Regions from separate parts of the Clostridium sp. BNL1100 genome, predicted to be linked through region 1. Evidence: a T-box and tRNA genes for the amino acid it is inferred to sense, from the RefSeq annotation. Region 1 holds a T-box; the other regions hold tRNA genes.

Region 1 (10,295 bases):
TCCTATCAGTATACATAAATGAAACTGCATTAATCTGCATAAACAAAATCAAGTAATTCTTCAGGCTGCGGTTTAGGTGAATTAACTGCGAATTCAAAAGCATCCTTTACCACCTTATCTATTTCTTCATGGATGGATTTCTCTAGCGTCTCGGTAAGAATATTTCTGCTTTTAAGATAGTCTTTATACCATTTTATCGGGCACTTTGAAACCCAGTAATCGTACTCCTCCTGGGGCCTGTATCCAACACCCAGGTCATCAACAGTGCCGATATGGCCCTTCCATCTATAGCTAATACACTCCAGTAAAACAGGCCCCTCTCCTTTTCTGCACCTTTCAACGGCTTTTTCTGCGTACTCGGAAACTTTAAGCACATCATTCCCTTCTATCTGATATGCGGGAATTCCATACCCCTGAGCAATTTTATAAATATTGTCTCCTGACTGCCGTTCCTTTTGTTGTGAGTTTATAGCATAGAAATTATTTTCGCATACATATATAACCGGGAGTTTTTTAAGGGATGCAAAATTCAGGCTTTCATGAAAAGTTCCTTCATCTGCCGCTCCATCCCCGAAAAAAACAGCAGTAACCCTGTCATTTTTTTGAATCTTGGATGCCAGAGCGGTTCCCGTTCCAAGGGGCAAGCTTCCTCCCACTATGGCAGTGGAGCCGAATATTCCTATATCCGGAGCCATCAGATGCATGGAGCCCCCTCTACCGGAAGTACACCCTGTTTTACGAAGATATAATTCAGCTATCATTTGCTTAATATCTCCACCTTTTGCAATATACTGTGCGTGACTCCTATGGGTTCCAAAAAGGTAATCCTCCTTACGGAGATGTATACAAACCCCTGCCGCAATTGCCTCCTGCCCTATGGAAAGATGAATAGGGGTTTTCATTTCGTCATTTTTATATTCATCCTCGATTTTGCGTTCCACACTGCGTATGGTCTGCATAATTTTGTACAGCTCAATAAGTCTCTCATTTTCCATATATATCAGCCTCCGAAATTCCCAATAATACACGTTTTCAATAACCAGCTCAAAAAAGCAGTGTTACATTCTGGTTCTGCCAGTCTTTTAGTTCGCATACTGCTCTGGATACGTTTGAGAATCCATTTCCTATAAAATAGTCGCATTTTGCTGCAAGCCATGTGTCTTTTATAATCTCAATTCCTTTCAGCTTGTTGTTAACATATTCCTGGAAGTGAACTCCCCCTCCATTTTTCAAAACCCTTTTACAGTTGGTGTAAATTAACCTTTCGCCGTAAATGTTTTTATAATCCGACAATATGTCTTTACAATCGGTCATAAGAAAAATGAAGGCATCCGGCCTTTCTTTCAAATAAATGCTTATTTTCGCCGGATAAAGTTTATTCAGTTCATGCAGATGACTAACTTCCAATATCTTGTCACTTCCTCTTATATGTACTGCAATAATATCTTTACCTGCCATATTTACGTCGTAGAAATTATTTATCTCTTTTTCAACTTCCGGCCGCAGCTGTATATATTTTTCAAGCATAATCCTATAAATTTCTACGGAATTTAATCCAAAATACGGACATCTCTCATCCATACGGCATATAATACCATCCATATCCGTATATCTGTTCGCTATCTCTATGTCCCCATTATGACTAATATTTTCTATTAATTCATCCATGCCATATTTTGATACAGGGAAAAAATATTGTTCAAAAGCGTTTGAAGCTTCATCTGTGCTGTACATACTCTTGCTTCCCCAATAAATAACAGGAATCCTTTGTGTAATCTCTGCAAGCAAAAGATGAGAAAGCGTATGATGCATGTCATACCAAAATCCATCTCCTGTTGTATTGATAAGTAAGAATTTATCCTGCTTCAATTTAAAACCCTCCACATACCAGGCTGTTACAAAAAATTATCGTATCCATTCTTTTTAATTATTTCAACCAGGCCTTTGACTTCCTGCGCTCTTCCTCTGGGACAAACAATAACGGCCTCATTTGTGCCCGCAACTATCATATTGTCCAGGCCTATTACTGCAATAAGTATTCCATCAGCATAAATTACTGAATCGGTAGTTTCCAGAGCTATATAGTCGCCCTTCCAAGAGTTACTGTCCTTATCTTTTTGCAGAGTTCCCGACAATGTATCAATACTCCCTATATCATCCCAGTCGAAGGAAGCCCTTATTACACAAATATCTTTGCTTTTTTCAAGTACAGCATTGTCAAATGAAATATCCTGTATTTCATTATATGCATTATCAATATATGTGTTAAAATTTTCACTCCCTTCATGTATAATTGCATTTGTGATTGATATAAAGTATTGGGGAATATTTTGTTTAATTTGATTAATTATTGTCTTTGATTTTCCTGCCAAAATACCTCCGTTCCACAAGTAATCACCTGATTCAAGCATTGTTCGGGCTGTCTCTTCGTTTGGTTTTTCAGTAAATCTGATAACTTTAAGAATTTGTTCTTCTGAGCCTGCCTCCTTATCTATTTTTATATATCCATAGGCAGTAGAGGGATATGAGGGGTTAATTCCTATTACAACAAGACTATCCTTTTCCTCCGCCGCCCTAAACGCAAGATTTATTGTTTCAGTATAACCCTGCTGATCTTTAACATATCCGTCAGCCGGTACAAAACACAGTACTGCTTCTCCCAGTTTTTTATCAAGAAGCATTGCTGTATATGCAATACATGCAGCAGTGTTCTTCTTCTGGGGCTCTGAAATTATATTTGAATGTGGAATTATGTCCTTGACAACTTCTTTGGTCAATTCTACAAGACTTTGATTTGTTACAATAAAGCAATTGGATGGTGGAATGCTCCGGCATACACGGTTAATTGTCTGAACCAGCATACATTCGCCGTCATCAACAGATATAAACTGCTTAGGCTTTTTTTCTTTTGACAGCGGCCATAGTCTTGTTCCTGAGCCTCCTGCCATAATAACGACAAATTTTTCCATCTTTATATCTCCAAAAATGTTATTATAATCTATTTTATGTAAATTACCTTGGATATGTTCATACGTATTTCTATATAAGCTTCAGGACATAATACAATTTACATAGAAAATTCTATATATATGGGACGGCATACATGCAGGGTAAATATATATTATTAGCAATTTTAAATTCAGGACTTACTGTGTTCGGACAGACACTGTGGAAAATTGGGCTTGAAAGAATGGAGGGCTACAGTTTAAGGCTTCTGCTGAACCCACTAATACTTGCTGGGGTTTTTGTCTACGGTGTCTCTACGGTTTTGTGGTTATATGTACTTTCCAAGCTACCGTTTTCAACTGCATACCCCCTCAATAGCGTAGCTTATGCACTAAGCCTCTTCGTTGGATTTTTTATTTTTAAGGAGAATATCGACCTCCGTAAAATTTTTGGTACTATACTCATTCTGGCAGGAGTATTTTATATAGCCAGAGGGTAAAATAAATTTGGCATGAATACCGGCTTCGGAGGAATAAATGAAAAGTATAATAATAATACCTGCTTACAATGAACAGGATAATATTCTTGATGTCATAAATGATATAGAGCAAAATGCCTCAGGGTATCATTACATGGTTATAAATGACGGGTCAGCGGACAAAACAGGTTTAATATTGCGTGAAAATCACATTCCACATATTAATCTTCCTTTTAACATAGGTATAGGCGGAGCTGTACAAACCGGCTATAAATACGCATTTGAAAAAGGCTACGATATAGTTGTACAGTTTGACGGCGACGGCCAGCACAAGGCATCTTTTATCCCTGAAATGATTAATATTCTGGAAGAAGGAAACTCAGACATGGTTATTGGCTCCAGATTTTTGGATAAAAGGGGCTACCAGTCTACCTTTATCAGAAGGTTGGGTATAAAGTACTTTCGTTTTTTGATATGGCTATTATCAGGGTCGGGAGTGACGGACTCAACTTCCGGCTTCAGAGCCTGCAACAGAAAAATTATTGAACTGTTTTCAAAAAACTACCCTCAGGACTATCCCGAGCCTGAATCTATAATGATTTTAAAACAAAAAAAATTAAAAATAACTGAAGTACCTGTAGAAATGAAGAAAAGGGCCCGGGGAAATTCTTCAATAAACAGGTCTCTCTCCGTTTACTATATGGTCAAGGTTACATTGGCTATAATTTTAAGCCGCATGAGACCTCGTATAAGACGGTTTTCCAATTAAATTTTCTTACGGAAGGTAAAAATATGAACTTACGGTTACAGATAAGTATTCTTCTTATAGGTTTTATTTTACTTACATCAATACTCAAAATGGTTCAGAAAACAAAGTTGGAACTCAAGTACAGTATTCTTTGGATTGTATCCTCTATAATGTTTATAATTATTGCTGCTTTCCCTGTCATCCCTGATTGGTTTGCAAACCTTATAGGTATAATCGAACCTGCAAATGCAGTATTTCTGGTACTTATTCTATTTGAGCTGGGTATAAATCTTAACCTTACCATAACCATTTCCAAACAGACCAACAAGGTTAAAAATATGGCACAGTACATTGCCCTAATGGAGAACCAAAACCGTGAAAAAAGTTGAAATAATCAAACTATTATGATAATCTAATATAGATTGTAAATTGATTAATTACTTATTAAAGTTATGAAGCGGAGTAGTAAAAGAAAATTTGGTCACTAAAGAGAGCTGCATACTTGGTGGAATTGTAGCTGACTACGTTCTTTGAACTCGCCGTGGAGCCGCTGATATAAAATTCAGCCGTAGGTCTTTCGTTACAGGACTTTTGAGTGAGCCTTCAGGGCTAACAAGAGTGGTACCGCGGATTAACCCGTCTCTTTTACTAAGAGACGGGTTTTTATAAGTTATTGATATTAAATAAAATAAAGGAGTTGATTAAATGCCATACTCAGCAGATATAGATAGAAAGTGGCAAAAAAAGTGGGAAGAAACAGATATCTACAAGTTCGATTCCGAAAACACAGATAAGAAACTATACTGTCTGGAGATGTTTTCATATCCATCAGGTGCTAACCTTCATGTAGGACATTGGTACAATTACGGTTTAACTGATTCCTGGGCCAGAATGAAAAGAATGCAGGGATATAATGTTTTCCACCCAATGGGATTTGACGCTTTCGGACTTCCCGCAGAAAATTATGCAATAAAAACGGGTATTCACCCTCAGGACTCTACTCTGAAAAATATAGAGACAATGGAAGGCCAGCTCAAGGAAATGGGTGCTACCTTTGATTGGGATTATGAAATAAAAACCTGTATGCCCGACTATTACAAATGGACACAGTGGCTGTTCCTACAATTATATAAGTCCGGTCTTGCTTATAGAAAAAATGCACCTGTTAACTGGTGCCCGAAATGCAATACCGTTCTTGCAAACGAGCAGGTTGTTGACGGGTGCTGCGAAAGGTGTGATTCAGAAGTAACAAAGCGTGATCTTACTCAGTGGTTCTTTAAGATAACCTCTTACGCTCAGGAACTTCTAGACAAGCTGGATACCATTGACTGGCCTGAAAAAACAAAAAAGATACAGACAAACTGGATAGGACGTTCAGAAGGTGCTGAAATATCCTTTAAAGTTGATGACACAGATATTGAGTTTCAGGTATTTACCACCAGAGCCGATACCCTTTACGGTGTAACATATGTTGTTCTGGCTCCTGAAAATCCAATAGTTGAAAAAATAACAAAACCTGAATACGCTGAAGCTGTTGAAAAGTATAAAAACGATACCAAAAAGCAGACTGAAATAGAAAGGCTTTCAACAACAAAGGAAAAAACCGGTGTATTTACGGGAAGCTACGCTATTCACCCGATAACAGGAGAAAAAGTACCTGTATGGATTGCTGACTATGTTCTTGCAAGCTATGGTACCGGGTGTGTAATGGCTGTTCCGTCACATGATGAACGTGACTTCGAATTTGCAAAGAAATATAGCCTGACTATTAAGAGGGTTATAAAGAGTGCTGACGGTTCAAATGACGAGCTTCCCTACTGTGATTACGGTGTTCTGGTCAATAGTGCAGAATTTGACGGTGTTCCTTCTGCTGAGGCAAGAACGGCTATAATAAAGAAGCTGGAAGTTGATGGTAAAGGCAGTCTGAAGATAAACTACAGGTTGAGGGACTGGCTTGTTTCAAGACAAAGGTACTGGGGTGCTCCTATTCCTATAGTTTATTGTGAACATTGCGGCGAAGTAGCGGTACCCGAAGAAAGTCTTCCGGTTTCTCTTCCTTACAATGTGGAGTTTAAGCCTGACGGGGAATCGCCTCTAAAAAAGAGTGAGGAATTTATGAATACCGTTTGTCCTAAATGTGGTGCTCCGGCTAAGAGAGACCCTGATACACTGGATACATTTGTTTGCTCGTCATGGTACTATCTCAGATACCCTGATAGCCAGAATAATGATAAGCCGTTTGACACCGAATGGATAAACAAGATGCTTCCCGTTGACAAGTATGTAGGCGGTGCAGAACATGCCGCAATGCATCTGCTCTATGCGAGATTTATAACTAAAGCACTGAGAGATTTGGGCTTCCTCAATTTTGACGAACCATTCCTGTCACTTGTACATCAGGGTACAATACTTGGCCCGGATGGGAATAGAATGAGTAAATCCAGAGGAAATACCATTTCTCCTGATGATTATGTGAGAAAGTACGGTTCCGATATATTCAGAATGTACCTTGGCTTTGGATTCAATTATGTTGATGGCGGGCCATGGAGCGATGACGGCATAAAAGCTATTTCAAGATTTGCGAGCAGAATAGAAAGGCTTGTTGAAAGCCTTGCAGAGCAAAAGGCAAAGGCTTCCAGGACTGATATGGACAAGGATGACAAGGAGCTGAACTATGTCCGTCATACTGCTATAAAGGGCGCTACACAGGATACCGACAGATTCCAGTTCAACACTGCAATGTCGCGTTGTATGGAACTGGTAAATGCTCTTTACAAGTATGATGCAGAGGTTAAAGTTAAGAATATACAGCTATTTGAGGATACCATTAAAGACTTAGTAAAACTTGTCTCTCCTTTTGCCCCACACTTTGCCGAGGAAATGTGGGAACAACTGGGCTATGAGTATTCTATATTCAATCAGAATTGGCCTGAATTTGACGAAAATGCATTAGTTAAAGACACTATAGAACTGGCAGTCCAGATTAACGGTACAGTCAGGGGTAAAATAGAAGTTGCTGCCGACGCTGATAACAGTGAAGCGGAAGCTGTTGCTTTGGCTGATGAAAAAATAAAGCCGTTCTTGGATGGTAAAGAAATAAAGAAAGTAATAGTAGTAAAAGGACGGCTTGTTAATATAGTTGCAAAATAAACTTATAGTATTATAGAAAAATATAAAAAGGGACAATCTTACAGGGATTGTCTCTTTTTGTATATTTTTCACAATTATTGTAATTTCATATCGCAATATGCTAATATTAAATTGCACAAACGTCAATGGAGACATTTTTATGAATATAACTTTTTATAGAAAGCTTGCATACAAATTGGCTGATGCTATCACAAGGAATCAACAGTACTCGGAAGTAGAGATTAAAAACATTCGTTACGGGCTGGTGTGTATTTTCTCGGATTTGTATAAAACTATTCTATATTTGCTTATTTTTACCGTGCTTTCATTAACAAAAGAATTTCTATGTGCTTTTCTTGCTTTCCTGCTGCTTCGTCCCTTTCTTGGTGGCTACCATTTTAAAAATGAAATTGTATGTATTATAATGTCATTTATAACAATGGTCATAGCTATATTTGCAGGTAAAACAGTTATAATTCCCTACTATTTACAATTAACACTTACTGTATTTCTTCCAATCCTTGGTTTTTTAATTGCACCCGTCAATGAAAGTCAAAGGCAAGAGGGCCGAAAGAAAACAAGGACTGCTGCAGTAGTAATTAGTATTTTACTTCTACTTTCAGACTTTTTCTTTATGCCATCTAATATAATCAGTTGGTCTGTCATAGAAGTTTATTCATTATCTGTATATCAACTACTAATTATCAAATATAAGTATAAATTGTAATATTTTTTGTAAAATATATTGACTTTTTCTGTAGAATGTTAGAATATTAAGTTGAGAATTAAATTTTTTTAAGGAGTGATTCTGATGAAAAAAAATTTATTAAGATCAATTGGGAAAGTTTCATTAATAGTAACAGGCTTGATTACCGGTGCAGCTTCTAAAATATTTTGGTTGTATCAACCTGAAAATTAACTTAAAATAATCTTAACCTGTAAAAAATTTACTCTAATAGTTAGAGTTACACTCCAATTATTAGAGTTCTGTTTTTGTTTAAGGTTTTTTGTTGTGTCGGAATGTTCCTCCGGAAGGGTGTGTTAATCTCAGTGTATCTTGCAAATGAATTATTTTTAACTGTTATCGAGGGCTTTATTTTCATAATAGCCTTTTATCTCCTGTCGGGACAGCGGCAATTAATAAAAAAGAATTATACTAGGATTGCCTGGTTTGTAACGATTTATACAATATATACATACTGGATTACCAAGTTTTTGCCATCAGGGTTGCATTCAGTTTTAATAGCATCCCTTACATGTTTTATACTTAATTATATGCTTAACGGAACTCTTTTTAAAAGTGTAGTCAAAGTTCTTATTATTTCTTTAGTAATGGCTATTATAGAGAGTCTCATTGGTTTGACATGTATGAGTGTGATAGGCAAACCAATGTCTGTACTTATTGACAATAAATTATTACTGGCGGTTTTAGGTATTATAACAAAGCTGATTGAAAGTACTATTGTATTTATATTATATAAGTCCTATAACGGGCTTTCCTGGTTAAAAGACGGAAATCCCTATCAGTCCAGATACAAGCAGACTCTTATCATGATTTTTGCTGTTCTATTCTTTCTGGTAGGAACAAATATTTATATTTCCAAAGACCCTCAAAACTTCCTTCTTTACAATATTTTTACCTTTGTTATATATATCGTTTTGATTATTGCAATGCTTTCTGCCTTTCGAGAAGGTTCAAAGCTTGAGATTCTACAATATGCAAATGAACTGAAAAAAGATAATGTTTATCAGTTGATTTCCTTTAACGAAATGGTGGCTAAAGAAAGACACGAATATAAGAACCATTTAAATACTATATACGGCCTTTGTACCCTAAACAGACCTGATTTAAGCGATAAGGTCAAGCAATATATAAACAATTATGCTAATAACAGCGAGACCATGAATATAAATGTATGTTCAGGTAACGACTTTGTTGACGCTATTATCAGTGTAAAATATAATAACGCTCTAAAGAAAGATATAGAAGTTCTTGTTGACTTTGAAGAACCCTTATCAAGTGCAGTAATAGACGAGGATACCGCTGTTACTGTTATATCTAATATAATAGACAATGCCTATGAATCTATCTTAGGGATAGATAGGGAAAAAAAGTTTATACGTCTTGAGACATATATAGAGAATAATATTTACTATATGTCTATTTCCAACAACGGCCCTATGATTCCCGAAGCAAATATTAAGAAAATTTTTAGTGCAGGTTATTCTACCAAAGACAATGCATCCAAAAAACGGGGATTCGGACTTAGTATCGTACAAGCGCAGATAGATAAATGCGGGGGCAGTATCCATATTAACAGCGACGAAGAAATCACAGAATTTCTGATAACTCTTAAAGTAAATAGCCAGGTAAGTTAGCGAGTTATTTATGCAAAAACTACACATTCTTCTTCAAATTGGTTATAATAATATGATAGCTTATTTTATTATACTTTGGAGAAAATGATGTTTAAAATTTCTAAAGACACTATTTATTATTTGTCTACGCCAATGAGATACAAGAAGGGCATGGACTATTTCAGGGATAAGCGTATCAAATCCTTGTCCTTTAATCAAGAAATGCTGTTGTTTGACGCAACAGTTTTGGGAACTCACCCGTACAATGTACAGGTGCGGTTTGCCAAGTCCGGTGAACTCACTGATTTTTCATGTACCTGTTCGGATTGTGAAAAGACAGGAAAAGGGTGCAAGCACATTGCCGCAGTTCTTTTCTTAATTAAGGAAAAGGATGAACAGGGTTTTTTTAATTCTACTGTTCAAAAGAAAGCAGCAAAAGATATTTTTCAATTTTTTTCAGATAAAGGTTCAGGTGTAAAGCTTACAATTAACGTCGAATTTAATCTTGAATTTATTAGCAGAAGGTTCTCAATTCCTAAAAAAGGGCCTATTGCCTCTCTATCTCTTCGCATAGGTACTGACAGACTTTATGTGGTCAGAAATATACGACAGATGTTGGAAAGCCTTAAAACCGGT
Region 2 (10,295 bases), 2.2 Mb from region 1:
TCGCTTGGCTTATCGATGTATTTAATTCTGGCTTGGTATCCTGTGCCATCCGTTAAAACAACGACAATTCTACTCATGTCTTCAACTACATGGGCATTTGTAAGGATATCTCCGCCGGATTTGATTATTATGCCTGTCCCCAGCACAACTCCATCGGCGGTAGAATCTCCTGAATCAATATTACCGATTATACCAACTACTGATGGACTTATTGACTTGATAATGTTTGGAATAATATCATCATTTTTAGTGGAAATATTGATAGACTTGCTTGTTTTACTTGCATTAAAGCCTAATTGATTTGCAAGTGCCTCCGCATCTACATAGATCTTGTTATTTACTGTTGTTGTTCCGATATCGGTTGAAATACCGTTTATAGACAGCTTGAACTGAGTAGCACCTGAAACAAGAAAATTGAAACTTAATAATAAGATCATTACTACCAGTAGTACTAAATACCTTTTTTTCATATTGTGACCTCTGTTGGAATTAATATTGTAATTCTAACACTATTTGGCAACCCAATTCAAGTATAAATTATTTTATGTTAAACTAATATTAAAATGGCCTTATAAAATTTCTTACTATAAAATATATTAAAGAAATCGCACCCAACGCCCACCAAAAGATACGGTTTCTTGGAAATACCTTTTTATGCCTGCCAAATACATAAGTTATCAACTCAATATATGCCAGTATAACCAGAATAATACCCAGCAATGGTACAGGGTTAAATCTTATGGAGCTCGGAATATCACCTTTTAGTAAATGCTGAACACTTCTTGTATTGCCGCACCCCGGACAATATATGTTGAGATAAGTATAGCTTGGACACGAAGGAAAAAGTGTCCCTAAATATATAATCTGATTTCTTAGGAAATAAGCTAAAATAATTAGCGCAAAAGGAAAAATACAAACTGCGGCCTTTATCCATTTTAGATTGTTTTTCAAAATCTACTCACCTTTCACTTATTCTAGTCTATAATCTTATTAACCGGAATTTGACTGCGTACGTTGTTTACCATATTGAGGTCAATATCAGCTATCAGTATTCCCTCTTTTTCGTCTGCCCTTGAAACAACACTTCCCCAGGGGTCGCACACCATTGAATTGCCGTAAGAGACATAATCAGCACTTGTATTCCTGGCAGAAGAAACCACTGCATGGAATATCTGATTATCAAGTGCTCTTGCCCTCACAAGCAGCTCCCAGTGTGCAGGGCCTGTTGTCATATTAAATGAAGCCGGTGTAATAATTATTTTTGCCCCTGCCTCTGTCATTTCAGAGTAAAGCCCAGTAAAACGCATATCAAAACAAACGGCAAGACCTACACCCCCAAATTCGGTTTCGGCAACGGTAACCGACCTTCCTGCTGTCAAAACATCGGATTCCCTAAAAGCAATACCATCCTTAATATTTACATCAAAGAGATGTACTTTTCTGTGTTTTGCTATTATATTACCTTGTCTGTCAAACATTATTGATGAATTGTAGACACAGTCATTGGAACGTTCAGGAATAGTCCCCGCTACAATATACATATTATTATACTTTGCCGACTCTGAAATGACTGATATGGTTTTACTATTTTCTATATTTTCAGCATATAAAGAAAACATCTTTGTGTCATAAGGGCAATTAAACATTTCAGGGAGTATTGCTATGTCTGCACCTCTTTTACAACATTCTTCAATCATGGACAGTGCTTTTTTTAAGTTATCATTTTTATTATCCGTAACAGCCATTTGGCATAAACCAAGTTTTATCTTAGTATTCATGAAATACCTCCTGAAAATATGTATTCCTATATCATCCATATATATTATAAGGGTGGTAAATTACCAGTTAGACCGGTAATTTGCCACCCTTTATAAAATTCTGTTTTATAAATTTAGTTTTTAAGGCTGTGCATTGGAGCCGGAATTCTTCCGCCTCTCTTAATAAACTCATTACTGCTGAAAGGATTTACTTTCATAACAGGACCTGAACCCAGTAATCCCCCGAACTCAACCTTGTCTCCGACTTTCTTGCCCGGAGCAGGAATTAATCTGACAGCAGTGGTTTTGGTATTAACCACACCGATTGCAGCTTCATCCGCAATTATTGCAGAAATAGTTTCAGCACTGGTATCACCCGGAACAACAATCATGTCAAGTCCTACTGAACATACACAAGTCATTGCTTCAAGCTTTTCCAGAGTTAATGCCCCTGAAAGTGCTGCATCAATCATTCCTGCGTCTTCACTTACAGGAATAAACGCACCACTTAGGCCACCAACGTAGGAAGAAGCCATTACTCCTCCCTTTTTAACTGCATCATTTAAAAGAGCAAGAGCCGCAGTGGTTCCGTGAGTTCCACACTTCTCAAGACCCATTTCTTCAAGAATATATGCAACACTGTCCCCGATTGCAGGAGTAGGAGCCAAAGATAAATCAACAATACCAAAAGGAACATTTAACCTTCTGGATGCCTCCTGCGCTACCAGCTGTCCCATTCTTGTTATCTTGAAAGCAGTCTTCTTAATAGTTTCAGAAACAGTTCCAAAATCGGCACCCTTAACCTTTTCCAAAGCACATTTTACAACACCGGGTCCGCTTACACCAACATTTATAACACATTCCGGTTCTCCGATACCATGAAATGCACCTGCCATAAACGGGTTGTCCTCTACAGCGTTAGCAAAAACAACAAGTTTTGCACATGCAAGTGCTCCGTTATCTGCGGTCAATTCAGCACATTTCTTTATAATCCTGCCCATTTCAGCCACAGCATCCATATTTATACCTGCTTTTGTAGAAGCAACATTTACAGATGAACAAACAAGTTTTGTCCGGCTTAATGCTTCAGGAATGGATTGTATAAGCCTCTTATCACCTACTGTGTAGCCCTTATGAACAAGAGATGAAAATCCGCCTATAAAATTTACGCCCACAGTTTGCGCTGCTTTGTCCATAGCTTCAGCAAACTTAACATATTCGTCGCTTTCACAACTTTCAGCAACAAGAGCAATGGGAGTTACTGATATTCTTTTATTAATTATGGGTATACCGAATTCCCTTTCGATATTTTCTCCGGTAACAACAAGCTTTTCAGCATATCTGGTTATCTTGTCGTAAATCTTCTTACATGAAATATCTATATCGGGATGACAACAATCCCTCAATGAAATACCCATAGTAATTGTTCTTATATCAAGATTTTCTTTTTGAATCATATCAATGGTTTCTAGTACTTCGAAAGGACCTAGCATTATTGTTCACCTCATATTCTATGCATTGAATTAAAAATATCTTCGTGCTGAATCTGTATTTTCAGACCCATTTCAACACCCTTGGATTCCAACTTATCAGAAATATTATGAAATGGTATGTTGCATTTGGATATATCTACAAGCATTATCATTGTAAATACATCCTGCAGAATAGTCTGGGATATATCAAGTATATTAACATTACTCTCTGCCAATATGTTGCTGACACCTGCAATTATTCCAACTTTATCCTTACCGATAACTGTTATTACTGCTCTCACGCTATTACCTCCCGCATATGCTTATAAATAATATTCTAAATTAACTTACTAATGTATCAGAGTTGGTTAATATTATATATCTTTAATATACAAATATCAATCACAAACATTCCGAACATGTGTTTGATTTATTGGATAAAATATGTTATACTACTATCAAATAGATAAATCAGCTTGATTTTGAGTAAATTATTTACGAGGAAAACATATATGGACTTGAATGAAAAATTAGGTATATTAGCAGATGCAGCAAAATATGACGTTTCATGCTCATCTAGCGGAGGGACAAGAAAAAACAAAAATGGTGTAGGAGACAGTCATGCATGTGGAATCTGCCATACCTGGGCTGATGACGGTAGATGTGTTTCTCTGCTTAAAATTTTATTGTCAAATGAATGTATATACGACTGCGTATACTGTATAAACAGGTCTTCAAATGACGTGCCCCGTGCGAGTTTTACGGCCGAGGAAGTTATTGAGCTTACCATGAATTTTTATAGAAGAAACTATATAGAAGGACTTTTCTTAAGCTCCGCTGTTTTAAAAAATCCAAGCCATACCATGGAATTAATGCTTGAAATCGTAAAAAAACTCCGTACTGAACATGGCTTTTTTGGTTATATACATATAAAAGCAATTCCCGGGGCTGATGAAAGGCTTATAAACGAAGCCGGAACGTACGTTGACAGAATGAGCGTAAACATTGAACTTCCATCTGACAAAGGCCTTGAAGTACTTGCTCCTCAAAAACCTAAAAAAGCTCTACTCAAACCCATGCATCAGATAAACAACAGAATAATAGAAAACAAGGAAAATAAGCGATTATTTAAAAAGGGAGATTCTTTCGTACCCGCCGGACAAAGTACGCAGCTTATTGTAGGGGCAACACCCGATAAGGATTTAAGTATTTTAAAGCTCTCAGAAGCCTTGTACGGCAATTTTAATCTCAAGAGGGTTTATTACTCGGCATTTGTACCAACCGTAACAGATCCTAGGCTGCCGGCTCTTATCAAGCCTCCTCTACTACGTGAACACAGATTGTATCAGGCCGACTGGCTTTTGAGGTTTTACGGTTTTGAGGCTGATGAATTATTAAGCAAAACCAATCCCAATTTTGATCCTGAGCTTGATCCCAAAGCTGACTGGGCTATGAGAAATCTGCATTTGTTTCCGATAGAAGTAAATTCTGCAGAATATGAAATGCTTTTGAGAGTACCGGGAATAGGTGTTAAATCGGCACAAAGGATTATTACTGCAAGAAGGGTTGGCAGACTGACTTTTGACAACTTAAAAAAAATTGGAGTAGTCTTAAAACGTGCAGGCCACTTTTTAACCTGTCAGGGTAAAACATATGATAGTTACAGCTCAAATGAAGCTATTGTAAAAGAATCCTTGATAAGTGCAAAACTTCAACCCAAAAGTAAAAAGTCTGTTTTAGGACAGATGTCATTATTCTCACTAGTAAATGATAGCGGAGCTGATGAAAACATCTCAGAGTTTCTTCTAACAGACTCTCCTTCAAATAACCGGCAATGGCTTAGTTTTTACAATCAACCACAAGACGGGAGGCTTTTGTTAAGTGATATACATTTATGACGGAACATGGGATTGCTTTTTGACAGCAATTCATCATTATTATTATGACAAACAGGATGTTTCAAAAATTGAATCGAGCCTTTGCTATATACCAAATCTTATTGACGAATACAGAACCATAACTACTGATATTATAAAGGCTAAGGCCGTAGAAGAAGCAATACTGCGCAAGATTTCAGCGGAAAGTCTTGAAAATCTTCAAAGATGTTTCTTTTCGGAGATCGAAGGGCGTGAAATGTGGATTTTAAAATATATTCGTCTTGGGTTTAAAATTGGTATACGCATAGACAGTATGCTTGGAGATAAAACCGTTTTAGATGTATTGATTCCTGCCAGAAAAGTAGGAATGGAGTGTCATAGAATGCTTGGACTGCTACGTTTCGAGCTTTTGGAAGGTGGCATTTATTATGCAAAAATCCAACCGGACCATAATATAATTTCTTTTATATCTCCTCACTTTAAGAACCGTTTTGCAGATCAGAACTGGATAATACATGATACAAAACGAAAAATTGCTTCTTTGTACAACACAAAAAAAATGCTTCTTTCCTATATGGATCTTTCCAATATCCCTGAACTTCATGCAGATGAACTCAAATTCCAGGCTCTCTGGAAAAATTATTATAAGCATATAGCAATCAAGAATAAAATAAATCCAAAATTACAAAAGAATTTTATGCCTAAACGTTATTGGAAAAACCTTACGGAGAAGAAACCTGATTAAATATCCATAATATTGAGTAAAGAGGCCGTTGAAACAGCCCCTTTAAATTTCAAACTATTTAAGCTTATTAACCAATTCTTTAAACACATTTCCACGGTGTTCAAAATTTTTAAACATATCAAAGCTCGTGCTTGCAGGCGACAAAATTATACAGTCACCGGATTTTGCCTGTTCATACGCTTTTTCAACAACTTCTTCATAACTGTCGCAATGAATTATTTTTATTTCATTTTCCATGTCCCTTTGCTGTAGATAATTCTTATATGCTTCCTCGATTCTTGAAGCAGTAGCACCTATCAGCAACAGGCACTTTACCTTCTCAGCAATAATTTCACCGATTGAATCATACGGTATTCCCTTATCCTTCCCTCCGGCAATAAGAATTACTTTATTCTTAAAAGTTTTTAATGCCGCTATTGTTCTTGAAGGGCTGCTGTCGATAGAACTGTTATAGAATTTTACCCCACTAAGCTCCCTTACCAATTCTATTCTATGTTCAACACCATTAAATGTAGTTGCAATCTTTGCGATGGTCTCAGGTTTTACATACTCTATAGTTGCTGCAGTTGCAGCCATATAATTCTCTATATTATGAACTCCTGGAATCTTAATTTTGTCACCTTCTATAATTTCGGTGCTGACGTTTCCGTTTTTCACCATTATTTTGCCGTCTTGATATACAACACCTTCATTAAGGTCGTTCAATCTTGAAAAGTAAACATATTTACCTCGAGCCTCATAATTAAAACTCTTTGTAATTTCGTTGTCATAATTGAGAATAAGCTTGTCATTTTCTTTCTGATTAATAAAAATGTTCTTTTTTGCATCAATGTACTCTTGCAATGACTTATGAACATCAAGGTGATTAGGAGTTATGTTTGTAACAACAGCAACCGACGGACAGTCTTTAATGGTCATTAGTTGAAAACTACTTAATTCCAATACTACCTTGTCAGTTTCTTCAACATCATCTATTTTGCTCAGTAGTGGTGTCCCTATATTTCCGCCAAGCCAGCAATTATAACCTTCCTCTGAAAGTATTTTATAAATCAAGGTTGTAGTAGTTGTTTTTCCATCGCTTCCGGTTACTGCAAAGACCTGTGCCGGACATAATTTTAAAAAAACTTCCATTTCTGATGTAAGTTCAGCACCATTCTCTACTGCCTGAACAAGTTCCGGTAGATCGGGTCTCATACCCGGTGTACGGAATATCAAATCAAATCCGTTTAACTTGGAAAGATAATCAGACCCAATACTATATTTAACAGGCAATCCTTTCAATTCAGTGAAAGCATCTGCAAGTTTTTCTTCTGGTGATTTATCAAATGCAGTTACATCTACCCCAAAATTTATGAGATATTTAATCAAAGGAATATTACTTATACCTATTCCCATAACCGCAACCTTTTTATTTATAACGTCTTTCTTGAACTGTTCCAGCTTATTATTCATAATTACCTCCGTTATTCTCCATATTTCACATAAAATAAATATTGCCTATTGAAAAAACAAAAAACATATAGTAAAATACTAATGCAGTTAAGTCGTGCGGATATGGCGGAATTGGCAGACGCGCATGGTTCAGGTCCATGTGAAAGCAATTTCATGCAGGTTCAACTCCTGTTATCCGCACCAAAAGAGTTTGAATATTAAATTTCAAACTCTTTTTTTATTTCTATCATTACTTTAAACCTGATAATTAAAATTATCTGAGTCCTTTATATAGAAAAATGTCTTCAGTGATTTAAAATTGTACTTATTTGCCATTATGAGCTGTTCCGTACTTCCTACAAAAAGCACACCTTGATGATTTAATGCCATATTAAATTTTTTGTATATTTCGGTTTTTGCTTCCTCTGTAAAGTATATTAACACGTTCCTGCAAACTATTAAATCAATGTTGGTGGGATAAGGTTCTCTTAAGAGATTGTGCTGCTTGAACTCAACACAATTCTTTACTTCATCCTTTATTTTATAGCTTTCACCCAAAACTGTAAAATACTTGTTTTTAAACTCCTGTGGTAAATTCTCGACACTTTTAGCATTATATATACCAGTTTTTGCCTTTTCTATGGCTCCCATGTCTATATCTGTTGCAAGTATCTTTATAGAGCTAAGAGGCATAAGTTTATTGAGTACCATAACAAGGGTATATGGTTCATCTCCTGTAGAACATGCGGCACTCCATATTGTCAGCTTCTTTTTTTTGCTCAGCAAAAGTGGAAAAATTTCTTTCTCCAAAACAGACCATTGGTCCGGATTTCTGTAAAACTCAGACACATTTATCGTAAGGTAATTTATAAATTCCTTGAACAATTCCTTATTATCTTTTAATGCCTGCACGTAATCCTTGTATGTATTATAATTATTCTTTCTTATAAGAGCATCGATTCTTCTTTTCATTTGCTTTTCTTTGTAGAGAGTGAGATTTATCTTAGTCATTTTGAAAATTTCTTCTTTAAAGCCTTCGTAATCCATATGAACCTCCTCATTGGTTTATTATTACGTTTTTTATACAATATTATATTCAGAATGAGGTATGATGATGTTTTTACACTTAAATAAAGGATGTACCAAATGTACATCCTTTATTATAATTATTTAAAATGAAAAGTATAATCAAAATTATCCTTTAACGCTCTCACCAATTGTGTTGGTCATATCTTCAACATGTTCTTTTGGAAGTTCTTCCTCTTCAGTTGCTGAAAGGCCTTCTTCCTTTTTTGCTCCTACAGGATCAATTGGGTTTACTTCCTTTATGCTAAGACTGATTTTCTTTGTTTCCGCATCAAATTCAATTATCTTTGCGTCAACCTGCTGACCAACTGTCAAAGCATCACCCGGCTTACCTAAGCGAACTGATGAAATCTGGGAGATATGAACCAATCCGTCAATTCCTTCTTCGAGTTCAACAAATGCACCGAATGGTACAAGTCTTACAACCTTACCTGTTACTACATTACCTACCTGATATTTTTCTACGGCCTTAGCCCATGGGTTGTCTGCTTGTTTCTTGTAGCCAAGTGAAATACGCTTCTTTTCCTTGTCAAAATCCAGTACGGAAACAATTATCTCATCTCCAACCTTAACAACCTCAGACGGATGCTTTATCTTGCTCCATGAAAGTTCACTAAGGTGTACAAGCCCGTCTACTCCGCCGATATCTACAAAAGCACCGAAGTCCATAAGGCTCTTTACCTGACCTTTGTATGTCTTACCTATTTCAATATTATTCCATATCACACTGGATGCAGCTTCCTTATTCTTTTCAATTAAAGATCTTGCTGAACCCACAACTTTTCTTTTCTGCTTATTTACTTCTATAATCTCAACCTGTAAAATCTGTTTTACAAATTCAGAAAGATCCTTAACGAATCTGTCACTGATTTGTGAAGCAGGAATAAATACTCTAACACCACTGGCATTACCAATTACACCGCCGTTAACCTTTTCAGTAACCCTAACTTTTACAGGCTGCTTGTTCTCAAATGCACTTTCAATTACATCCCATCCTTTAACGGCATCAACCCTCTTCTTGCTCAGAAGAACGTTACCTTCACCATCGTTTACCCTTACTACAAAAACGTCAATCTCGTCCCCAACTTTAAGTGATTTTTCAGGATTAAAGTCCGGATCATCAGAAAACTCCTGCATTGGAATGATTCCGTCTGATTTATACCCCATGTCAATAAATACTTCATTATGGTTATATCCAATAATTTTACCTTTTGTAATCTGACCCGTAGTCAAAGTTACGAGTGAGCTTTCAAAAGCATCAGCAAAGCTCATTTCCAAATCCTGTCTATTTAATTCACTCATTTTATGAATAACCTCCTTGATTACCCAGTCAGGTGTTGACGCCCCTGCAGTAATACCAATTTTTTTAATTTTTTTTATATCAACCGGTGGAATATCATCGGCTGTTTGTACTTTAAATGTATTATCACAATTTGCCTTGCAAATTTGATAAAGTTTATTGGTATTGGAACTGTTATTTCCGCCAATAACCAACACCATGTCAACCATTTTTGAAATTTTTTCTGCTTCAGTTTGTCTTTTGTCTGTCGCATTACATATTGTATCAAATTTTAAAACATTTTCAAACCTTTTATTTAATCTAAGTATAATTTTTTCCCATTTATCACGAATAAATGTAGTTTGAGCAACAATACATATCTTTTTTTTGATATCGGGCAGATCATTAACATTATCCTCATCTTCAATGATAAAGGCACTATTATTGCACCATCCGTTTATCCCTATTATCTCAGGATGGGTCTTATCGCCTGCTATAATTATCTGGTAACCTTCCCTATATTTCTTGTTGACCAAGCCATGTATTTTTTCCACATAAGGACACGAAGCGTCTACTACCTCAAGTCCACGGATTTTCAATCTTTCAATTACCTGTGGGCCTACACCATGAGCTCGTATGACCACCTTT
Region 3 (10,295 bases), 1.4 Mb from region 1:
TAATTCTTTTAAATCTTTAAATCCAGTACCGGTAACAAAAATTACATTATCTATATAATTTCCAGCTAATTTTCTTGTTTGAGCTTCATATTTAGAAAACATTTCAAATAAAGCACTTTTCCCAGATCCCTTAACTCCTTTAATCAAAACAATATTAGTTTTAATGAATTTTTCAAAATCAGTTGTTTTTAAGAATTTACGATCTAAGTTAGACTCAGATTCAGAATCTACTTGTCCAAAATCCAATAATTCTAATAATTCTGGTATTGTCGTCATTAAGATGTTCCTTTCTTTTTTTCTATGGCTTTAATACAATTACTTAATATATAAAAATAATACCACATTTTCTAAATAATGGGGATTATTTAATGTTTATATAGTTTAGATTAACAATGTTATGTTTTTGCTTTTTTACAACTTCATATCCTTTATTACACATGTAATAAAGGATATGGTCGGTTAAATAGAGAAGAAAATAGTAAGAATTTTATCTGAACTGGGAGAGAAAATTTTTTATATTATGGTTCAAAGAAATAGTATTGTACCTATCTTCTGCAGGATATTCAAAATATATATAGTCGATGCATATATCGCAATAGCTTTTAATTATGATTATAAGACTAATATGTCATAATCATGTTGTTTGTTCTTGTATTTTATTACAGATTTCACACCTGCCCATGCTATCCAACGGTAATGGCTTAAGCGTCCTTGTTAATTCTTTATATATAGCCCTATTTTCTGTGTGGATATTTGGTTCTCTGTAATAAAAATCCTCCGCTAAAATTACAGGACTGTAGCCTTGACTACCACAAATATTGCAGATATTAATATATTTTTTAGCCGACGGATTCCATTTATTAAGATATATTGAAAAGTCTGGCTTTTTCAGTTTGCTATGTGACATAATACACACCTTTCCATTATATGAATAATCTTTGCTTCGCAATTTCAAACATTGGCATTAATACATAAAACCAATATAATTATACTATATTTGGTTTTAAATTTGGTGAATAGTATTTATGTTGCAACAAGTACCGCACTATTCAGTTTCCAAAAATCAACTTACTTTATTCGCAAGGTTTCTATATCAACTTAAATTTGCTGCATATTTTCACAAGTATGCAGTTTTTGGTTGCTTATTCACTTCGCAATTGCCTGAAACCACAAACAAAAAACGAGCCGAAGCTCGTCTTTTGTGTAATCAAGAAATTTTCAATTTTTTGATGTGAATCAAGAAATGATAATAAAATTATACAATATATTACAAAATAAAACAATAAATGAATTTTATTTATTTAAGTATATACCAACGTGTAGTATCTGTTTCAAAAAAAAGAGAGAAGTTTTTATTACCTACTTGGCATTTATATTTTAGTCCAGCCGTGTAGTTCTTTAAGCTTTGACCGGGTGTGCAGTCTATTACTTTAGAAATTACATATTTTTGATCATCTTCCCAAATAAATGAAATCGGTCTAATGCTCCCATCTAGCAAGTAGGTTGCATTAACTTCAAGGTATAGTTTCTCTAAATTATCCTCAGATTTAAGTTGCTCTTCATATTGTTTTCTTTCAAAACCAAACGGCATCTTATTCACTCCTAATATAGAACATATGTTTGATATCATTATATGTTTTAGCTTTGCTTTTATCAATAGCTTTTATTTAAATATTAATAACAATTTTAAGCATTTTACTTTAGTGTTTTTACAGATTACATTTTTTGGTGAATGTAGTAAAATATTTATTAATAACTCTTAATTAAGAAATATTATAATATTAAGCTAGAAGCTAAAGTATGGGAGGATACAAATGAAAGCCGTTGCATATGCAAGATATTCTTCAGATAATCAAAACGAAGATAGTATTGAGGCTCAATTAAGGGAAATAAAGAAGTACTGCAGAGATAGTAATATAGATTTAGTTCATAGTTATATTGACGAAGAAAAGTCTGGAAAGACTGATGATAGACCCGCATTTCAGCAAATGATATCCGATGCCAAAAAAGGCATATTTAATGCAATTATTCTTCACAAAATTGATAGATTTGCAAGAAATAGATATGATTCAGCGATATATAAAGCACAACTGAAGAGGTTGGGCATTAAATTATATTATGTTGCTCAGCCTATTTCAGATAGTCCAGAAGGTCGTTTAATGGAGGGCATTTTAGAGAGTTTTGCCGAATATTATTCCGAAAACCTTGCAAATGAAGTTATGAAAGGTCTTAAAACAAAAGCATATCACGGAGAGTTTACCGGTGGGTTTGCACCATTGGGTTATGATATTATAGATAAAAAGTATGTCATCAATGAGCAAGAAGCTGTAATTGTCAGGAAAATATTTGAACTATATGCAAATGGGTATTCTTATGGAGATTTACTAAATGAACTTAATTTAAAAGGATACAAAACTAAGTTTAATGTGCCATTTGGAAAGAATAGCTTGTACTCAATACTTTCAAATAAGAAATATATTGGAATTATGGAATATAACAAAGCGGTTTCAAGGATTCCTGGACAGCGCAATGGTCATAAAACTAAACCTGAAGAGCAGATTATAATAGTGGAAAATGTTATCCCCCAAATCATTGACTTAAATACATGGAATACTGCTCAAGAAAGAAAAATTAATAGTAAACACAAAGCCCAATTTAAAGCTGTAGATACTTATTTGCTGACAGGATTAGTTGAGTGTGAATCCTGTAGCTCAAATATGGGAGGGCATAGGACAAAAAATAATCAGAAAAAAATTTATTCTTATTATCTTTGTAAAAAATGCAGAAATAAAGTAAAAAAGGAATCTATTGAACAAAAAGTGTTAAATACTCTTATCACAAAAATTTTTTCTGATGAGTCGATAAACGAGTATGCTCAAAAACTTAATGAATACTCAGCCAAAAAATATAACGAATCAGAAGCAGAGATAAATAAACTGAAATCTGTTGTAAGCCAATTTGAACGAGAGATAAACAATATCGTTAATGTAATAATGAAAGGAATTTCGTCATCTGCTCTTGAAGAAAAACTTCAGACATTAGAACAGGCAAAAAAAGATACGTTATTTGAATTGGCTTGTGCAAAAAACAGTCAGGACATGGTTTTGTTTACACCTGATGAAATAAAAAGTAGCTTGATTAAATATAAAAATATACTTGAAAAAGGCAATATTGATGAATGCAAGCCGATAGTTAAAAAGTTCATTCATAAAATAACAATAGCCGAAAATGATAAAATCACTTTCAGCTATTGTTTAGATACTATTGGTGCGGATGAAGGGACTTGAACCCCCACGGTCGCCCACTGGAACCTAAATCCAGCGCGTCTGCCAATTCCGCCACATCCGCACGAGCAGTTCCTATTATAAATAGATTTGATAGTTTTGTCAACAGAATATTAAATAAATTTTTGTATAGAGTCATATTCAATGACAAAATATTAACTAAGTTACATTTATTTAAAAAAAATGAAATACATGGTACCTAAATAAATATAATTAATATATAATTATTCTAATAATGTTTATTGATTGGAGGTAATGCAAATGAGTAACGGTTTTTGGGATGAAGATGATTACGATTACGATGACCACGTCGATGACCAACAGAGTGACACTCATTATGACACAGAGGATATAGTTGATGAAAATAAAGATTCAGAAGATGATGACAATGATGATGACGGAGCTGACAAAGAAGATGATGAAGATCAGGAAACTGAAGATACTGATATGGGAGAAAATTCAAGTGGGTATTCTAAACACAGTATAATAAAACAGCAATCTTCAAATAGTCCAAGTTTCCACGGATATGGAAAATGTATGCGTTATCTTTGCAACTGCCAGCATTTTGAGAGCATATCCGGTAATACGTGCAGTAATTGCGGACACAGCTACAGTGACCATTGGTAATAATAACTAATTAAAGAGATTTATAATACGAGGAGGTAATACTATGGCATTTGGGGTAGATGATATACTCGTTTTGGTTGTATCAAGGCTGGCAACCCGAGCAATTTCCTCCGTAGCAAAGAAGTCATACGACTTTTTTACAGGTAAAGAGCAAAAGGAAATACAGAAGAAAAAGGAAGAAGCAGCCATTAGTTTTGAGAATAAAAGCAAGATACAGCTGATTGATCATCAGTTCAGGTTGACGGAAGCAAGGACACAATTTGAAATGCGTATGGAAGAGTGGAAGCAAAAAACCTTTTATTCCAACTGCTGGCCTTTAAGAGAACCTTTTGATATGCACTTTGCTCTTACTACACCCTTTGAAGGTTGCAGTATTGACGGTAAAGAAGTAATCCCATGCAGGATAATAACGTCGTTAAAAGATAAAGACCATCCTATTGCAAAAAATATAAATGGAAATCTGTCTTCATTTCTTATAACACATTATAATAGCGTAAGCACTCACCCGGTAATATCAGATATAGGGAGTTGGAGGGAGGATTCACCTTCTAACGATGCATCAATAAATTACTTGTTTTCAGGGCTTCAAGGCCAGCCTGTTTTAGTTTTTACACCTGAATTCGTTAATGACGGACAAACAATAATTCTGAAAATATGGTCATGGGGGTTGGGTGAAAAGGTAAACCTTCCTGTGGGAGTTGAGTTCGGAAGGATTAATATTAAACCCCTGTATCTTAATGCTTTATATGAAGAAAGTAAAAAGAGTATGGAGCTAATTCAGGAGTTGGGAATAAAATCAGAAGGGTTTTATTCTGAAAAACTAAATAATAACATAAAGATTATTAAAATGATTGATAAGCTTAGTGATCAGGGTGAGGATAAAAAGCAAATGATTCAACAGTTGTATTCACAATTATCAGAAACAGATGAAATAAGGGATGCTGTTAAAGAGAAGATTTCTGAGCAGGTATCTGGTATTTTTTCCTGTTGCGCAGGGATGTATGCCGACGCATATCATCTGGTGGAATATGGAACTGTTCCCAAACTTCCTTTGCTGGTCGGAAGCATACCGGGGGCGGAAATGATACGATGTTCTATAGGAGATTTTTATATATCATTGCTTTCGGAAATTGAGCAAATAGATAATTATAGCTCAGTTCTCCCGGATATTTATGCTGATACAGCAAATGCGTTAGCCAATATGGGAGCTACTTACGAAGAAGTCAACAAGTACGTAAAGCCTCTGCTAAGCAGGGGGATAAATCTGTTTACATATGGTAATTGTAATTCCTTGACAAAGGCAAAAATCCAAAATATCAGCAGTCTGGATGAAAGTCTTGATAAACTCTTGAGAGAAAATGTATCAAATTTGGACAGAAGCTTTTTGGATAGGATAAATTCGGTACTAAAGTCTATTCATCACCCAGCCTATCCACTACAGTGACTTGTATGAGAATTTGGAAAAAGAGATAAGGAGGAATGTTAATGTATAACAGCGAGAAACTAAAGTCAACTCAGAAACTTTTAGAGGATTTGGGTAATGGTATGACAGTCCTTTTTAATGAATACAAGGAAGACTTTTTAGGCGATGAGCTGGTTACTTCACAATTCAAAAGTTTTTTTGAAGAACACAAACGTGCCATGGAAAGGATAAAAAATCCCGTTCTTTCTATTGCTACTATAGGCACTACTTCGTCGGGAAAATCAACACTTACAAATGCATTGGCCGGAAAAATGGTAGCACCCATAGATTCAGGTGAAAAAAGTGCCGGAATTCTGGTTTTGAAAAATTCTAACAAACGGTCTCTTTATATAGAAAAAACAAAAAATGCAAGGTGGAAGACCGGACAAATTAAGCAGGATATTTCAGATGAAGAGGCATATAACATTAATAGTGACACAATGAAAACATATTTTGATAATAGAAAAAATTCTGCACCTCCGAGGATTTACTCAAAAGGGCCTTTGCTTATAGGTTCGTCACCTGAAATGCTTAACCTTCCCGAAGATATATGCGTTGAGCTTGTAGACCTGCCCGGTCTGAAAAACAGTGGAGATAAGGAAAATCTGAGTGTTATACAGGAGATGCTGACAAGGTCCCTTTGTCTTGTGGCGATGGACTATAGCCATACGGATGATGAGAATCGTAAAAAGCTTCTGGGAGAACTAAAGGATATTGTTAATTTCTTGGGAGGCAGACATGATTCAATAATTTTTCTGCTTAACAGGGTCGATTTAAGAAATGAGACAGATGTAGAGCTTGATTTAAATATATGTAATCTTAAAAAAGAGATCAGGGAAGTATTATCCCTGAAAAACGAACCTGAGATAATACCGTTTACCGCACTTCCCCTGTTCTATGCACAGTGTGCTTGGGGGCCTGTTTCACATAAAGATAAGAACAAGGAGCCTCAATATCCCAATGATGCTCTAAAATATAACTACAAATGGTTTCTCAAAAGCTTGATGAAGGATTGCTATGATATATATGACAGCAATGCAAATAATGAAGAACTTGAAAAGTGGCTTGCCGAATTAAGAAGCAGTGTAAAGCACGGTCATGATTTAAAGGAAGAGGATTTTAGAAAGCTCCTTGATTATACATACGAATGCAGTAACGGAAACCTGCTGTCTGAGAGAATACAGGAGAGGCTTAATAACAGTTTTTCACAGTTGATTATAATGCCTGCAATATGCGAATTATTTAAAATATTCTGTGCTCTCCACAGTACCTTAAAAACTCTTGGGAGCATAAGAGTTACAAAATCAAAGCTGAGACTTGTAAATTATTATCTGGGTACTGTAAGACTAAAAGCCGAGCTTATAGGTTGTGATAGTGAAGAAGCGGCCAATAGTATAAAAAGTGACTTGAATTCAATATTGGATGAACTGGCAGAGTACGAAAGCAAGGATATCCCCGAAGAGGAGAGGAACAGAATAGACAAAGTCAAGTCTGAGGTTATGTCCTTAAAGGAGGAAATTGTAATTTCACCTGGGAGGATAGGTGAAAAAAAGCAGGAGTTTCAGGAAAATCTTCAGGAAATAACAAGGAAGATAAATGAGGGAAAAGGAACATATGATGCAGAACAGTTTGTTAATGACCATGAAGAAATATTCGGAAGCATTGATGATTTTTCCAATATGTTTGACTCGGTTGCACATCTAACGGATGAATTGAGGCTGGGAATAATACAAATTATCGGGGATTCCATTATAAATAATGATACATACGATGAAGTGCTGGGAAAAATGGATTTTCTTCCTGCCGAAGTGTCGTCCCGACTTGCAAGGGCATATGATTATGTCAGCAGAATTATACTTGGCGGACTCAGGGACAAGGAGGTAGTTAACAATCACTTTGTTATGAAATCTGCAAATAAAACCGAAGAAATTCAGAAATATATGGAACGCTATGATTTTTTAGATGTAGCAATAAACAAAGCACTTTCTACAAGAGCGGGACTACTGCTCCAATCGTATTCACATGAGTTGGTTCTTCCACTAAAAAATATGATTCAGGGGCATATAGACGAGATAGCAGAAATATGCAGGAAAAAGCTGGGGATTAATGATCTTGAAATCACTGAAACAATTGAGAATATTCTTCAAGCTGTAGATATTAATGAACTGTCTTTGCCTGACGGAATTTTTGAGTTTGCTTCAAAACCTCCGGAAGAAGAAGTTAGTATAGGTAAAAAAACAGTGTGGAAGACACGGATCAAGCAAGGTTCATTTTGCGGAAGCAGTAGCACTGAAAGCTATGTTGAGTATGTTGATGAAATGGGAAATATTTATTATTTTCCTAATGGTGTAGCCTTGAAACAGAAATGGGACTATGGCTTGACCAATGCTAAAGAATTATTCTGGAAGTATATGTTTGAATGGATGGCTGAACAGTTGAACAGTTATTCCGATGCATTTTCAATTTCAATAAATACTCTTATAACTACCGTAAACGATACAATAAAATCGAAAATAAGCATGAGCGAGCAAAAGCATGAAGAGGAAGTCGGAAGATGGAATAAAATTTTACTTCAAGCCAATAATGCATCTGCGGTATCCAAAAGTATTAAGGAAGTTGCCGTTGACGGGAACGGGGTTTAAGATGAAAATAGGCGATGATATTAAAACTTGGGAGAAAGAATTTCTTAAACAATGTGATTATTGTGAAAATGAAAAAGATAGCTTAAAATGCGCAGTCAACAGATTAACTGACATTATTCCCCATTTTAACACATTCGATGAGGATGGCAGAAAAATAATTGATAAATGCACCGATTATTTCTCTAAACTGTTTGAGCCTTTATATATACCTTTGAATAAGAAGAAAGGAGGATTAAGAATGAAGGGCCTTTTTATTGCAGGGCTGGCTATAGTGGGTATATCTATGATTTTTATCTTTCAAAGAAAATATAACAATAACCAAAGGGAAATGCCCCTTGAAAGAAAAGAGAAAATTGCTAATGTTTATAAGTCTTCCAGTATATCGGAAGAAAATATATTGATTCTTGTTCTTAGAGCAGGCAACGAAAGCTGCTTGAATACCTTGAAAGAGAATATGCATCTTTCAGAGGAAGTCTGTGATGAGTTGTACAAGGCGACCAGATACTTATGGGTAGGAAATACCAATCAATTCAAAAACTCAAGGATAATAAAATGGTTTAATGAAACTAACAGCCCGACACAATCAAGTGGTTTGGATGTATACCTGATTAAATTAGTTTTAGAAAAAAACTATAGTGGTTTGTTGCAGTCCGCAGACGGTCAGTCTCGCTATAATGCATTTAAACAGCTATGTCAGGATGGATTGCAGATTGAAGAATTCTCTCCAAGGGTTTCAAACGCTGCATATGGTACTACCGAGGTATATGAAAGATAGGAATTTCGTGGAGGATGTATTCCATTTCAAAAGTTTACATCCTCCAGACTTTCATTTTTCGTAAAAAATACAGAGATATGAGTTGGGTACAGCTTATGAACAGCAAAAAATAATTAAGGCTCCGGTCATATTTTACAAGCCACAGCAAACCTATGAGTATTAGCAGGCTTACAATTCTTCCGATATTAAGAATGATCTCTTTGTTGATAATATATTCAAGACGCAAATCATCCTGATGCCGGAGACTAATAATGTTGAAGCTGGCAGAAGAAAAAGGAACCAGAAAAAAGGGCAGAAATGCAGACTCCATTATCATATACAACAGCAGGGTTCCGTAACTGATATTGACAACCAGTCCCCACACTGCCACAAACATTAATGTAGCACCTGCCAGCATAGATTTTAACCTTAATTTTGGCTTAACAAGTTTTTGTTCAACCACAAAAGCTGCTGATGAAATAACAGAACCAATCAGTGAAAAAGTACCTACAGACCATTCACTGCCTGTAGTTTTAAAAACAAGTACAATTATTAGGAAACCTATAATAACATCTCTGAAACCCCACATGAGCAAGCCTTTTCTTAAAAAGCTCCAATCATGAGAGTTGGTGCCGAATATCTTTTTAAAATTCATCTTGCTTCCGTAATATTCTGCTTTTATTAAAAAAGACACCAATATCAGTACTACGAATAGCAGCAATGAGATAGAAAAGACAATAGTGTAACCCATTCCAAAGAAATTTTTATTGATTATATAGGCCGAAGAAATAGGTGCAGCAGCACCGCAGATTCCTGCAATGGAACCATTATAACCATTAAAGGTATCCCTGTTTTCAGTTGACGTAAAATCGAAACTCAGAACATGAAAGGCAAGCCAGTAAAAACCTGCGGCTATACCATATAATACGCCGAATAGCAACACGAATTTTGAAATTCTGTCTTCAAATAAAAGAATAAGCCCAAATAAAATAATAAAAGAAAGTATTCCCAACCTCAGTGACCAGATACCGTTTTTTCTTTTAGAAAGCCATCCCGCAAAAATAAAGGTAATAGGAACAAAAATATACTGCATGAGATTATACTGTGCTAAAACTATAAAGTTTTTTGACTCTTTCCACAATAGAATATTAAGAAAAACATTTGAAATACCCATTGCAAGGGTGAAAAGTGCACTTACAGTTAACAATAGCTTAGCCTTTTTTGACATTCAAAACCTCCCGGTCAGTATTTTGAATGTTTTTATTTTATACAAATAAATTATTATAATACCTTATATATCTGTACAAAAAGAAAAACGGTAATAATCTCTTCGAGAGCCATTACCGTTTTTAACACGATTTAATATTTACTTTTATTAACTTTAATTTATTGAAATCTTACATGATGTTTTACTTGGAAATTATGGTCATTGGAACATAGATATACAATACCTTCAATAAAAGCAATAAAACTTGGAATAAAAGTCCAGCTGAATAACAGATAAAGTATACCTTTACCTATTTTGC

What was found. A T-box is a leader RNA that pairs with one kind of tRNA and senses whether it is charged. The one in region 1 lies ahead of leuS (leucine--tRNA ligase), so its partner is inferred to be a tRNA-Leu.
Region 2: it has a tRNA-Leu gene. The T-box ahead of leuS (leucine--tRNA ligase) is inferred to sense a tRNA for this amino acid. The anticodon was not compared.
Region 3: it has a tRNA-Leu gene. The T-box ahead of leuS (leucine--tRNA ligase) is inferred to sense a tRNA for this amino acid. The anticodon was not compared.

What each region holds. Positions count from the first base shown of each region.
Region 1 is NC_016791.1:4,554,278-4,564,572, forward strand. Features, by position in the region: gene CLO1100_RS19660 (thiamine pyrophosphate-dependent dehydrogenase E1 component subunit alpha) at 30-995, opposite strand; gene CLO1100_RS19665 (O-fucosyltransferase family protein) at 1,045-1,869, opposite strand; gene CLO1100_RS19670 (mannose-1-phosphate guanylyltransferase) at 1,896-2,969, opposite strand; gene CLO1100_RS19675 (EamA family transporter) at 3,104-3,445, shown strand; gene CLO1100_RS19680 (glycosyltransferase family 2 protein) at 3,483-4,193, shown strand; gene CLO1100_RS19685 (DUF2304 domain-containing protein) at 4,217-4,561, shown strand; T-box leader at 4,616-4,819, shown strand; gene leuS (leucine--tRNA ligase) at 4,878-7,322, shown strand; gene CLO1100_RS19695 (accessory gene regulator B family protein) at 7,462-8,028, shown strand; gene CLO1100_RS19700 (ATP-binding protein) at 8,340-9,680, shown strand; gene CLO1100_RS19705 (DEAD/DEAH box helicase) at 9,765-10,295, shown strand, end outside.
Region 2 is NC_016791.1:2,367,575-2,377,869, forward strand. Features, by position in the region: gene CLO1100_RS09825 (trypsin-like peptidase domain-containing protein) at 1-470, opposite strand, end outside; gene CLO1100_RS09830 (DUF2752 domain-containing protein) at 559-951, opposite strand; gene CLO1100_RS09835 (carbon-nitrogen hydrolase family protein) at 975-1,778, opposite strand; gene CLO1100_RS09840 (PFL family protein) at 1,892-3,250, opposite strand; gene CLO1100_RS09845 (ACT domain-containing protein) at 3,262-3,531, opposite strand; gene CLO1100_RS09850 (putative DNA modification/repair radical SAM protein) at 3,742-5,127, shown strand; gene CLO1100_RS09855 (TIGR03915 family putative DNA repair protein) at 5,111-5,851, shown strand; gene murD (UDP-N-acetylmuramoyl-L-alanine--D-glutamate ligase) at 5,906-7,303, opposite strand; tRNA gene CLO1100_RS09865 (tRNA-Leu) at 7,400-7,486, shown strand; gene CLO1100_RS09870 (protein-glutamate O-methyltransferase CheR) at 7,538-8,329, opposite strand; gene CLO1100_RS09875 (bifunctional 4-hydroxy-3-methylbut-2-enyl diphosphate reductase/30S ribosomal protein S1) at 8,477-10,295, opposite strand, start outside.
Region 3 is NC_016791.1:1,366,661-1,376,955, forward strand. Features, by position in the region: gene CLO1100_RS05750 (hypothetical protein) at 1-276, opposite strand, end outside; gene CLO1100_RS05755 (hypothetical protein) at 635-907, opposite strand; gene CLO1100_RS05765 (hypothetical protein) at 1,298-1,591, opposite strand; gene CLO1100_RS20190 (recombinase family protein) at 1,815-3,287, shown strand; tRNA gene CLO1100_RS05770 (tRNA-Leu) at 3,266-3,348, opposite strand; gene CLO1100_RS05775 (hypothetical protein) at 3,546-3,911, shown strand; gene CLO1100_RS05780 (hypothetical protein) at 3,955-5,355, shown strand; gene CLO1100_RS05785 (dynamin family protein) at 5,397-8,015, shown strand; gene CLO1100_RS05790 (hypothetical protein) at 8,017-8,790, shown strand; gene CLO1100_RS05795 (MFS transporter) at 8,825-9,997, opposite strand; gene CLO1100_RS05800 (TM2 domain-containing protein) at 10,156-10,295, opposite strand, start outside.